Regions from separate parts of the Streptomyces sp. NPDC012888 genome, predicted to be linked through region 1. Evidence: riboswitches for the same ligand, from Rfam matches in the RefSeq annotation. Region 1 holds a riboswitch; each other region holds the start of a gene.
What was found. Region 1 has a riboswitch for cyclic di-AMP ahead of ACFY61_RS04445 (M23 family metallopeptidase). Riboswitches for the same ligand answer to the same signal wherever they lie in the genome.
Positions count from the first base shown of each region.

Region 2: linked by a shared signal. The riboswitch ahead of ACFY61_RS18285 (transglycosylase family protein) and the one ahead of ACFY61_RS04445 (M23 family metallopeptidase) in region 1 are both predicted to bind cyclic di-AMP.
Region 3: linked by a shared signal. The riboswitch ahead of ACFY61_RS22430 (LysM peptidoglycan-binding domain-containing M23 family metallopeptidase) and the one ahead of ACFY61_RS04445 (M23 family metallopeptidase) in region 1 are both predicted to bind cyclic di-AMP.

Region 1 covers NZ_JBIBBM010000002.1:458,547-462,485, forward strand. The annotation lists gene ACFY61_RS04430 (GNAT family N-acetyltransferase) at 1-184, opposite strand, end outside; gene ACFY61_RS04435 (HPr family phosphocarrier protein) at 370-651, shown strand; gene ACFY61_RS04440 (GntR family transcriptional regulator) at 918-1,601, opposite strand; gene ACFY61_RS04445 (M23 family metallopeptidase) at 1,787-2,581, opposite strand; cyclic di-AMP (ydaO/yuaA leader) riboswitch at 2,594-2,752, opposite strand; gene ACFY61_RS04450 (M16 family metallopeptidase) at 2,960-3,939, opposite strand, start outside.
Region 2 covers NZ_JBIBBM010000009.1:221,306-225,244, forward strand. The annotation lists gene ACFY61_RS18275 (cytochrome P450) at 1-477, shown strand, start outside; gene ACFY61_RS18280 (transglycosylase family protein) at 572-1,720, shown strand; cyclic di-AMP (ydaO/yuaA leader) riboswitch at 1,997-2,170, shown strand; gene ACFY61_RS18285 (transglycosylase family protein) at 2,174-2,884, shown strand; gene eno (phosphopyruvate hydratase) at 3,136-3,939, shown strand, end outside.
Region 3 covers NZ_JBIBBM010000013.1:48,547-52,485, forward strand. The annotation lists gene ACFY61_RS22420 (aspartate aminotransferase family protein) at 1-1,295, shown strand, start outside; gene ACFY61_RS22425 (tyrosine-protein phosphatase) at 1,312-2,118, opposite strand; cyclic di-AMP (ydaO/yuaA leader) riboswitch at 2,370-2,543, shown strand; gene ACFY61_RS22430 (LysM peptidoglycan-binding domain-containing M23 family metallopeptidase) at 2,546-3,571, shown strand; gene ACFY61_RS22435 (SGNH/GDSL hydrolase family protein) at 3,727-3,939, shown strand, end outside.

The DNA of each region.
Region 1 (3,939 bases):
AGAGCCGGGGGTAGGGGGCGAAGAACCGGTAGTACTTCGACTGGTCCGAGACCTGCTCGTAGAAGCTGACCAGGCGGCCGGCGTCCTCGGGGGTGATGGGCCGGATCCGGGCGGTGCCGCCGTCGCGGAGGACGACGTCGGCCTCCCAGTGGGCCGGGTACGAAGGGTCCGACGCGAGGGTCATGGGGTGATCTTACGACCGGAACGCGCCGTCGCGGGAGCGCGCGGCGCGTTAGGCAGGCATGGACAAACCGGTGCAAGCTATGAAAGGCCGAACGGCCCGGGAATCCCGGGCGCAGGTCGGTCCGAGCATTCCGGACGCCGTGAGAGACTGGTCTAGACAACCGTAAGAACCTGAAGGGCATCACCATGGCAGAGCGCCGCGTCAACGTCGGCTGGGCCGAGGGCCTGCACGCTCGTCCCGCCTCGATCTTCGTCCGTGCGGCCACCGCTTCCGGCGTCCCGGTGACCATCGCCAAGGCGGGCGGGGACCCGGTCAACGCGGGTTCGATGCTCGCGGTGCTGGGCCTGGGTGCCCAGGGTGGCGAGGAGATCGTGCTCGCGTCGGAGGCCGAGGGCGCGGAGGCCGCTCTCGACCGTCTGGCGAAGCTGGTCGCCGAGGGTCTCGAAGAGCTCCCCGAGACCGTCTGACCCCTTCGGGTTCGGCGCCGGTACGCACGCGAAGCCGCGGCTCCCCTTCAGGGCCGCGGCTTCCGTCGTTTTCACGGGTGCTCCGTCGCGCCGCCCGTCCCGGGTGAATCTCCCGGCTGGCCGAATTCCGTAATGGCCCGGCCCCGCGAGCAGACCGAATTGGTCAGGGGTGAATTCCGGACAGGCGCTCCGCATTTCCCGCCGCCGCGCGAACGCGCGAATTCGAAACGCGGGGCGGTTCCCCCGGTCTTTGTATACGGCTCGTGTTAATGCCGGCCGCTCGCCGTGTTTACGGCACGTTGCGGTTCCCTCACCGCCACGGACGGCCACACCCGGATCCGGTGGGCCCCCAGCGCGCGTTCCGCGTGGGCCGCGGCCAGCGCCCGGGCCCGCTCGGCGTCCCGGCGCGCCAGCGCGTCCACGATCGCCGCGTGGTCCGCCCAGGACTCCACCGGCCGGGCCGGCGCCTGCACCGTGTACATCCAGGCGACCTTGTGCCGGAGCTGGGCGAGCAGGGCGATCAGCCCGGGGCTGCCCGAGGCCTGGGCCAGCGTCTCGTGGAACCAGCCGCCCAGGGCCCGCAGGTCCTCGACCTGCCCCTGCCGCGCCCGCCCCTGGCCCAGCCGGACCAGGCCGCGCAGTACCTTCAGGTGCCCGTCCGTACGCCGCCGGGCCGCCCGGGAGGCCGCCAGCGGCTCGAGCAGCGCCCGCAGCTCCAGCAGGTCGGCCGCCTCCTGCTCGGTCGGCTCGGCCACGCACGCCCCGGCGTGGCGCCGGGTGGTGACGAAGCCCTCGGACTCCAGCGTGCGCAGCGCCTCGCGCACCGGGACGCGGGAAACTCCGTATCGCCGGGCCAGCACTTCTTCGGTGAGTCTCGCGCCGGGCTGGAATACCCCGCCCACGATGTCGTCGCGGATTGCCGAGCACACCGCACGCGCTGGAATACGCAAGACAGACCTCCGCCTCATGACCGGTGCCATTGTCCCGACTCTATTGCAGAATGCCGCAATTTCCGAGCGGAGTCGGGAATCGGCCGGGAGCGGGAACGGGAGCAGGAACGGGAGCGGGAACGGGAAGACCCCGGCCGGTGGGAACCGGGCCGGGGTCTTCCCGTGAGCGCGGGGGTCGCCTCGGGTCAGACGGTGACGCCGTGCGAGCGGAGGTAGGCGATCGGGTCGATGTCCGAGCCGTACTCCGAGCCGCTGCGGGCCTCGAAGTGGAGGTGCGGGCCGCTGGAGTTGCCGGTGGAGCCGGAGAGCCCGATCTGCTGCCCGGCGCTGACCTGCTGGCCGGCGCGGACGCTCAGCGAGGACATGTGGGCGTACTGGGTGTACGTGCCGTCCGCGTGCTTGATGACCACGTTGTTGCCGTAGGCGCCGCCGTAGCCGGCCTCGACGACGGTGCCCATGCCGACGGCGCGGACCACGGTGCCGGAGGCGGCGTGGAAGTCGATGCCGGTGTGGCTGCCGGAGGACCACATGCTGCCGCCGGCCTTGTACGAGGTGGAGACGTACGAGTCGGCCAGCGGGGAGACGAAGGTGTTCATGCGCTTGCGCTCGGCCTCGCGGGCGGCGCGCTCGGCGGCCTCGCGCTCGGCCTTGGCGCGGGCCTCGGCCATGCGCTTGGCCTCGGCGGCCCGCTGCTTCGCCTCGGCCTCGGCGGCGGCCTTGGCCGCGGCCGCGTCGGCGGCGTGCTGCTGGGCCTGGGCCTGGTCCTCGATGTCGCCGGCGACGTCGTCCGCGACGACGACGGCGTTCAGGCCGGTGTCCTGGGCCGAGTTGTCGTTGTTGTCGGCGGCGAAGGCCGGAGCGGCGAAGGAACCGACGACGCCCGTGGTGGCCAGGGCGGCGATACCGGCGATGCCGGCGGTCTTCTTGCTCAGACGGCTGGAGCCACGGTGCTTACCGGCGGCACGACTGCCAAACGCCATGGAGAGGCTGATCCTTTCCTTCCCTCTCGCCTACCGGGTTAGCTGACGGGTTCGGAGCAGGAAGGTCTCCTACGGGCCCCCTCTTGCGAGGCGGTCCGATTCACCCCAGGGACTGTGTGGGTCCCCGGCTCCCCAGGCTCGCGCCTGACGGGGACTCGGCGATCGCTGTCCGGTGCCGCGGGTGCGGCTGTTGCAGCTGACGGACAGCGGGACCGACGCTAGGCGGATCATCAGTCAATCACCAAACAGAGAGGCCTTTTTGTTACCCACGCCACACCGCATACAGGAAACCTCTCCAGCAAAGCGGACATTGACGGCACAAAGCGGCCCCGGTGGACGAACCACCGGGGCCCTTCGTCAAAACGCGCTGCGCCGGGGTCAGTTGGCGACCACGGTCACCTCTCCGATGCCGAGCGCCCGGACCGGCTCCTCGATCTGTGAGGCGTCACCCACCAGGACCGTGACCAGCCGGTCCACGGGGAAGGCGCTGACCACCGCCGAAGTGGCCTCCACCGTGCCGGTTTCGGCCAGCCGCGCGTACAACCGGGCCTGGTAGTCGTCCGGGAGCCGCTGCTCGACCTGGTCGGCGAGGGTGCCCGCGACGGAGGCCGCCGTCTCGAACTTCAGCGGAGCCACGCCCACCAGGTTCTGCACCGCCACGTCCCGTTCGGCGTCGGTGAGTCCGCCCTCGGCGAGGGTACGGAGGACCTTCCAGAGGTCCTCCAGCGCCGGGCCGGTGTTCGGGGTGTCCACCGAGCCGCTGATGGCCAGCATGGCGGCGCCGGTGCCCTCCTCGGTGGAGCGCAGGACCTGCCCGAAGGCGCGCACCCCGTAGGTGTAGCCCTTCTCCTCGCGCAGCACCTTGTCCAGGCGCGAGGTGAGGGTGCCGCCGAGGCAGTAGGTGCCCAGCACCTGGGCGGCCCACACCCGGTCGTGCCGGTCCGGGCCGATCCGGCCGATCAGCAGCTGCGTCTGGACGGCGCCCGGCCGGTCCACGATGACCACGCGCCCGGTGTCGTCGGCGGTGACGGGCGGAACCGGGCGCGGTGCGGCCGCACCGCCGGTCCAGGTCCCCAGGGTGTCCGCGAGGACCGCGTCCAGGTCGGTCCCGGTGTAGTCGCCGACGACCACGGCGGTCGCCGTGGCGGGCCGTACGTGGGCCTCGTAGAAGGCGCGGACGGCGGCGGAGTCGATCCGGGCGACGGTCTCCTCGGTGCCCTGGCGGGGCCGGGACATCCGCAGGGCGGCCGGGAACAGCTCCTTGGACAGCTGCTTCGCGGCCCGGCGCTGCGGGTTGGCCAGCTCGTGCGGGATCTCGTCGAGCCGGTTGCGGACCAGCCGGTCCACCTCGCTGTCGG
Region 2 (3,939 bases), on a different contig from region 1:
CTGGCCGCCGGAGAGACCGGACTGCTCGCCACCGGGGTGGAGGAACTGCTCCGCTACGACGGCCCGGTGGAGCTGGCCACCTGGCGGTTCGCCACCCGCCCGCTGACCCTCGGCGGCCAGGACGTCGCTGCCGGCGACCCGGTGCTCGTGGTCCTCGCCGCCGCCGACCGCGACCCCGCCCGGTTCGCCGAACCGGACACCCTGGACCTCTCCCGGAGTGACAACCAGCACCTCGGCTACGGCCACGGGATCCACTACTGCCTGGGTGCCCCGCTGGCCCGGCTGGAGGGCCAGACCGCCCTCGCGACTTTGCTGACGCGGATTCCGGATCTGGCCCTGGCCGTACCCCCGGAGGACCTGCGCTGGCGCGGCGGGCTGATCATGCGTGGCCTGCGCACCCTTCCGGTGAGGTTCACACCCAGCAAACCCACTGACCCGGAGTCAGTCCACCAGTCGCCCCCTGACCGGCCAATGTGACCTTCGCGTGATCTGCGCTGCATCGACTTGTGACAGACGTTCGAGGAGCGCTAGGTTCCGTCACCTCCCCGCAGTCACGCGAAAGGTCACCCTCATGCGTTCCGGGAACGGCCGTCACAGAAGACCCCGCCAGGCCCCCGCCATCGTGGTCACCGCCGGAGTCACCGGCTCCGCGCTCGCCCTGCCGCTGCTCGCGGCCACGGGCGCGAACGCCGCCGAGGCGGGTACCTGGGACAAGGTCGCCGAGTGCGAGAGCGGCGGCAGTTGGAGTGCCGACACCGGCAACGGCGCTTACGGCGGCCTCCAGTTCACCCAGGAGCAGTGGAAGGACGCCGGCGGGCTCGACTACGCCCCGCGCGCCGACCTCGCCAGCCGCTCGCAGCAGATCACCGTGGCCGAACGGGTGCTGGCCGCCGAGGGCCCGTCGGCCTGGGGCCAGTGCGGCGTGTCCGCCGGGCTCACCCTGAACGGGCCGTCCGCCGGGGTGGACCCGGGCGCGCCGGAGGCCGACGCCAAGGCCCCGGAGCGCCCGGAGGAGACCTTCGCCCGGCCGGACACCCACCTCCCGGCCACGCCCGGCGGGGTGTTCGCCCCCGGCACCATGCCCGCACCGCTGCCCCCGGCGTCCAGCGGGCCGACGGCCCCGGTCACGCCGGCGCCGACCGTACCGACGACGCCGACCGCGCCGACGACGCCGACCGCGCCCACGGTGCCCACGGCGCCGACCACGCCGACGGCTCCCACCACGCCGACCGCGCCGACTGACCCGACCGCTCCGGTCGCGCCGCCCGTGACGGACGCCCCGGGCATCCCGGGCATTCCCACCAACCCGACCACACCCGGCACTCCGGGCCTTCCGGGTGGGCCGGGCACTCCGGTCATACCGACCGATCCCACGTCACCTTCCGCCCCCGGCAACCCCGCTGACCCCACCGCACCCATCGGCCCCGCCGACCCCACGGCGCCCACCGCCCCCGGCGGCACCACGGAGCCCACCGCCCCCGGCGCCGGGTCGGGCACCGGGAAGCACCGCGGGGCGCCCGCGGTGGAGTCCCCGACCGCCCCCGACGCCACTTCGGAGTCGAAGTACACGGTCCAGCCGGGCGACAACCTGTCGAGCATCGCGGACCAGCAGGGGGTCAAGGGCGGCTGGAGCGCCCTGTACAAGGCCAACGAGCAGGTCATCGGTGGCGACGCCGACCTCATCAAGCCGGGTCAGAATCTGGATGTAACCCACGAATAGGGCGAGTTCAGTGCCCCGGAAAGCGCTTAATGTCCGCTTCGTGTAAGTGAGACATGCGTCTCTTCCGCCCAACTGGCGTGTCCTACCTGTGACCTTCCGGGAACCGGCCCCTCACCTGCGCAAACACCCCTCCGGGGAGCGCAAGTAGGGGCCGTTTCGCGCTCGAAACGCACGTTGAAGATCCGGGCGGGACCTGTCTACCTTCTGAATCGCCCGCCACCGTGGGCTCCTTCGACCGCATCGCCGAATCCTGCCGGCGGACGGAGGGAACAGTCGTCGCTTCGAGCGCCGAAGGCAGGAGCGGGGGAACCAAGGTTTCCGCCGGAAGGCGGCCGTCTGACCGGCGGTCACCGACCGGCTAGGGGTTAAGCCACGCGCTAGGACGCGTGACCGGGCAACTCACTCGCCCGAACCCGACAGCTCACCTCGCAGGCGTCGGTGAGGAGAAGTTCCATGCTGCTTTCCGGCAAGGGCAAGCACCGCCGCGCCTCCAAGGCCACCCGCGTCGTCGCGCTCGCCGGTGTCGTCGGCGCCGCCGCGGCCGCCCCGCTGATGGCCGCGGGCACCGCCAACGCCGCCACGGCCTCGCAGTGGGACGCCGTCGCCCAGTGCGAGTCCGGCGGCAACTGGTCCATCAACACCGGCAACGGCTACTACGGCGGCCTCCAGTTCTCCGCGTCCACCTGGGCCGCGTTCGGCGGCAAGTCCTACGCCCCGCAGGCCAACCAGGCCAGCAAGGCGCAGCAGATAGCCATCGCCGAGAAGGTCCTCAAGGGCCAGGGCAAGGGCGCCTGGCCGCACTGCGGCAAGGGCCTGACCAACGCCGCGTACAACGGCGGCGGCTCCACCGGCACCTCGAACGGGTCCTCCTCCAAGGGCAAGACCGAGACCCGGAAGACGGAGTCCAAGAAGGAGACCAAGCGCACCGAGACCACCACCCGGTCCGAGCGCACCCAGACTCCGGCCCCGTCGAAGCCCGCCGCCAAGCCGGCCGCCCCCAAGACGGGCAACGGGTCCTACGAGGTGAAGGCCGGGGACACCCTCGGTGCCATCGCCGACGCCCACCAGATCCAGGGTGGCTGGGAGAAGCTGCACGACCTGAACAAGGACATCGTGCCGGACGCCGACCTGATCTTCCCGGGCCAGAAGCTGAACCTCTCCTGACCCCGCCCCTTCCGGGCACCCACACCCGCCCGGTGCGTCCCCGACGCACCGGGCGGCTGTGCGTCCGCACCCCTCCGCGGACCCCTCCGCAAGGGTCGTATGTCCTGGAAGGCAGGTATTCGGGCCCTTTTTCGTCCCAGGACCCGGGCGGTCGGCTGGCCGACCGCCCGAAGCCGGTTAGGCTCTAGTCCGGCAGGGCCGTGCCACGGTCCGAGCGCCACCGCACATCTCGCGTCACATCCCAGAAGGAGATGCTCGTGCCGTCCATCGACGTCGTCGTAGCCCGGGAAATCCTGGACTCCCGAGGCAATCCCACGGTCGAGGTCGAGGTAGGCCTCGACGACGGCAGCACCGGCCGTGCTGCAGTTCCCTCCGGCGCCTCCACGGGTGCCTTCGAGGCCATTGAGCTCCGCGACGGGGACCCCAGCCGCTACATGGGCAAGGGCGTGGAGAAGGCCGTCCTGGCCGTCATCGAGCAGATCGGCCCCGAGCTGGTCGGCTACGACGCCACCGAGCAGCGCCTGATCGACCAGGCCATGTTCGACCTGGACGCCACCGACAACAAGGGCTCCCTCGGCGCCAACGCCATCCTCGGCGTCTCCCTGGCCGTGGCCCACGCCGCCTCCGAGGCCTCGGACCTGCCGCTCTTCCGCTACCTCGGCGGACCGAACGCGCACCTGCTGCCCGTTCCGATGATGAACATCCTCAACGGCGGCTCGCACGCCGACTCCAACGTGGACATCCAGGAGTTCATGATCGCGCCGATCGGCGCGGAGTCCTTCTCCGAGGCGCTGCGCTGGGGCACCGAGGTCTACCACACCCTCAAGAAGGTGCTGAAGGACAAGGGCCTCTCCACCGGCCTCGGCGACGAGGGCGGCTTCGCCCCGAACCTCGGCTCCAACCGCGAGGCCCTGGACCTCATCCTCGAGGCCATCAAGCAGGCCGGCTACGCCCCCGGCAAGGACATCGCGCTCGCGCTCGACGTCGCCGCGTCCGAGTTCTACAAGGACGGCAAGTACGAGTTCGAGGGCCAGTCCCGCTCGGCCGCCGAGATG
Region 3 (3,939 bases), on a different contig from region 1:
CCCGGATGCTGCGCACGATCGGCTTCGACAAGGTCTACGTGCGTGCCGAGGGCGCCCACTTCTGGGACGCCGAGGGCAACGACTACCTGGACATGCTCGCCGGGTTCGGGGTGATGGGGCTGGGCCGCCACCACCCCGTCGTCCGGCAGGCCCTGCACGACGTCCTGGACGCCTCCCTCCCCGACCTGACCCGGTTCGACTGCCAGCCGCTGCCCGGGCTGCTGGCCGAGAAGCTGCTCTCCCACAGCCCCCACCTCGACCGGGTCTTCTTCGGCAACAGCGGCACCGAGGCGGTCGAGACCGCCCTGAAGTTCGCCCGCTGCGCCACCGGCCGGCCCAGGATGCTGTACTGCGCGCACGCCTTCCACGGGCTGACCGCGGGCTCCCTCTCGGTCAACGGGGAGAACGGTTTCCGCGAGGGCTTCGCCCCGCTGCTCCCGGACACCGCGGTCCCGCTCGGGGACCTCGGCGCGCTGGAGCGGGAACTGCGCCGGGGCGACGTGGCCGCCTTCGTGGTGGAACCGGTCCAGGGGAAGGGCGTGCACGAGGCCCCGCCCGGATACCTGCGGGCCGCCCAGGAGCTGCTGCGCCGGCACAAGGCCCTGCTGATCGCCGACGAGGTGCAGACCGGCCTCGGACGTACCGGCACCTTCTACGCGTACCAGCACGAGGAAGGGGTGGAGCCGGACCTGGTCTGCGTGGCCAAGGCGCTGTCCGGCGGATACGTGCCGGTCGGGGCCACCCTCGGCAAGGACTGGATCTTCAGGAAGGTCTACTCGTCCATGGACCGGGTGCTGGTGCACTCGGCCAGCTTCGGTTCCAACGCGCAGGCCATGGCGGCCGGGCTCGCCGTCCTGTCGGCGATGGAGCAGGAGGGGCTCGTGGCCCGTGCGCGGACCATGGGTGACCTGCTGCGCGGACGGCTGGCCGCGCTGGTGGGCGAGTACGAGCTGCTGCACCAGGTGCGCGGCCGCGGCCTGATGGTCGGCATCGAGTTCGGGCGGCCGTCCTCGCTGGGGCTGCGCAGCCGGTGGGCGATGCTCCAGACGGCCCGCAAGGGCCTGTTCGCGCAGATGGTGGTGGTGCCGCTGCTCCAGCGGCACCGGATCCTCACCCAGGTCTCCGGGGACCACCTGGAGGTCATCAAGCTGATCCCGCCGCTGGTGGTGGACGAGCGGGACGTGGACCGGTTCGTCACCGCCTTCCGGGCGGTGATGGACGAGGCCCACGAGGGCGGCGGCCTGATGTGGGAGTTCGGCCGCACCCTGGTGAAGCAGGCCGTCGCGAACCGCTGACGGCCTGCTCCTGCGGTCAGTCCAGCAGCCGCTCGCGGAGCCGGCCGAGGGTCTCGGGGGAGAGGCCGAGGCCCTCGGCCAGGTACGCGTCCACGCCTCCCCAGGTCTCGTCGATGGTCTCGAAGGCCGCGGACAGGTACCCGGCCCGGGCGTCGAACAGGGGCGCCAGGAGGGCCATCACCTCGGGGGAGCGGGCCTCGGGGGAGTCGCTGCCCCGCCGGACCCGGTAGCGGCGGTGCGGGGCGTTGGACTCCAGGTAGTCGGCCATGACGGCGGGCCGGTCCACGCCCAGGGCGAGGAGCGTGACCGCGACGGACAGGCCGGCCCGGTCCTTGCCGGCCGCGCAGTGCATCAGCGCGGGCACGCTGTCCTCGGCCAGGGCGTGCAGGACCCGGCTGTGCTCGGCGGTACGGGTGCGGACCATCCGCCGGTAGGAGTCCTCCATCCGGGCCGCGGCCCTGCCGTCGCCGAGCAGCCGGCGCAGCTGCTCCAGGTCGCCGTCGCGGACCATCTTCCAGAACTCCTTGCCGTCCGCCGGGTCGGAGAGCGGGATGTTCACGTTCCGGACGCCGGGGAGCACCACGTCGGGGCCCTCGAGGGTGACGTCGGCGGCGTTGCGGAAGTCGAAGATGGTGTGCAGCCCGAGCGATCCGAGAAACTCTGCGTCGGTTTCGGTGGCATGTGCCAGATGTCCGCTTCGGAAGAGTCGTCCCGACCTGACCCGTCGTCCGTCCGTCGTCGACAAACCGCCCACATCACGGAAGTTGCGCACACCGGACAGTTCGGGCTCGATGGACGAAGGGTGGGGTATCTGCTGCGTCACGTGGACTCCTCCGCGTCGGTTCCGGCTCGTGAGCAGGATCATACGGTGACGTTGCGTGGCGGACGGGGAAAGTCGAATTCCCCTGCTGGAAAGGCCGTTGACGCCCGGGAATGGACGGAGGGTGACCGTAATCGCGCCGGCCCCCGAAGCTGACGAATAGTCCGCTGAATTCATGGCTTGTTCCGTGCCACCGAACTCGATTACGGTCAGCCCCGATCCGGGTGGACCGCCAAATCCTGCCGCCACCCGGGAAACCGCACCCGACCATTCATGAGCGCGGCAGGAGCGGGGGAACCAGGTAGGCCGCCGCAACGGATCTTCTTTCCGCTGCGGCTAGGGGTGAAGCCGTACATGTCCGCATGTGAGGCCGGACATCTCCAGTCCGAACCCGACAGCTCACCTCGCAGGCGCCGGAGAGGAAAGAGCCATGCCCGGAAAGGGTAAGCACCGCCGCCCCAAGTCCAGCCCGATAACCCGCGGTTTCGTCGCGGCCGGCACCGGCGGCGCGGCCCTCGCGCTCCCGCTGCTCGGCGCCGCCGGTGCGAACGCGGTCGAGCTGCCCGCCGCCCAGGCGGGCGGCAAGATCCCCGCCCAGCGGACCGCCTCCGTGCCGCAGACCGCTCCGGCTGCTCCGGCCGCCCCCGCCGCCGCGCCGCAGAAGGCCCGTTCCGTCTACACCGTCGTGCCGGGTGACTGCCTGTCGCAAATCGCCCAGGACCAGGACATCTCCGGCGGGTGGGAGCGGCTCTACGCGGACAACCGCGAGGCCGTCGGCTCCGACCCCTCCCTCATCCACCCCGGCCTGCGGCTGCAGTTCGGCGGAGCCGCCGCGCAGCCGGCCGGCGCACGGGCCGAGGCCCCCGCCGAGGCTCGCGCCGAAGCCCCGGCCGAGGCTCCGGTCGAAGCCCCCGCCGAGGCCGCGCCGGTCCCCGCTCCCCGCCAGGAGAGCGCCCCGGCGCCCCGCCGGGCAGCCCCCGAGGCCGAGGCCCCGTCCGGCTCCACCTCCACCTCCACCTCCACCTCCACCTCCACCTCCGGCGCCTCCGCCGCCGGGTTCGTCGCCCCGGTCACCGCCCGCGTCTCCACCCCGTACGGCGCCAGCGGCGCGATGTGGTCCAGCGGCACCCACTCCGGCGTCGACTTCGCCGCGACCTTCGGCACCAGCGTCAAGGCCGTCGGCGCCGGCACCGTGGTCAAGGCGGGCTGGGGCGGCTCGTACGGCAACGAGGTCGTCATCCGGCACGCCGACGGCCACTACTCGCAGTACGGCCACATGTCCCAGCTGTCCGTCTCGGTCGGCCAGACCGTCAAGGCGGGCCAGCAGGTCGGCCTGGTCGGCTCCACCGGCAACTCCACGGGCCCGCACCTGCACTTCGAGATCCGGACCGGCCCCGCGTACGGCTCCGACGTCAACCCGCTGAGCTACCTGCGCTCGAAGGGCGTGGGAATCTGACGGATTCTTCCGTCCGCAGACGACCGGGAGCCGGGAATCCGAGGGGGATTCCCGGCTCCGGGCCTATTCCGGTCCGACTCGTGGCAAAGATCACGGTCCGTCAACCCATGGCTACGGTCGCGTAGGTCACAGTCTTGCGTGAAAGATATGGCGACGTGGCAGGCGACGACTCGACGACTCAGACATTCCAGGCCATTGGCTCGTACGTGGCGCTCGGCGACAGTTTCACCGAAGGAGTCGGGGACCCGGGACCGGGAGACTCCTTCGTCGGCTGGGCCGACAGGCTGGCCGTCCTCCTGGGCGACCGCCGCGACGAGCACGACTTCCGCTACGCCAACCTCGCCGTACGGGGCCGGCTGCTCGACCAG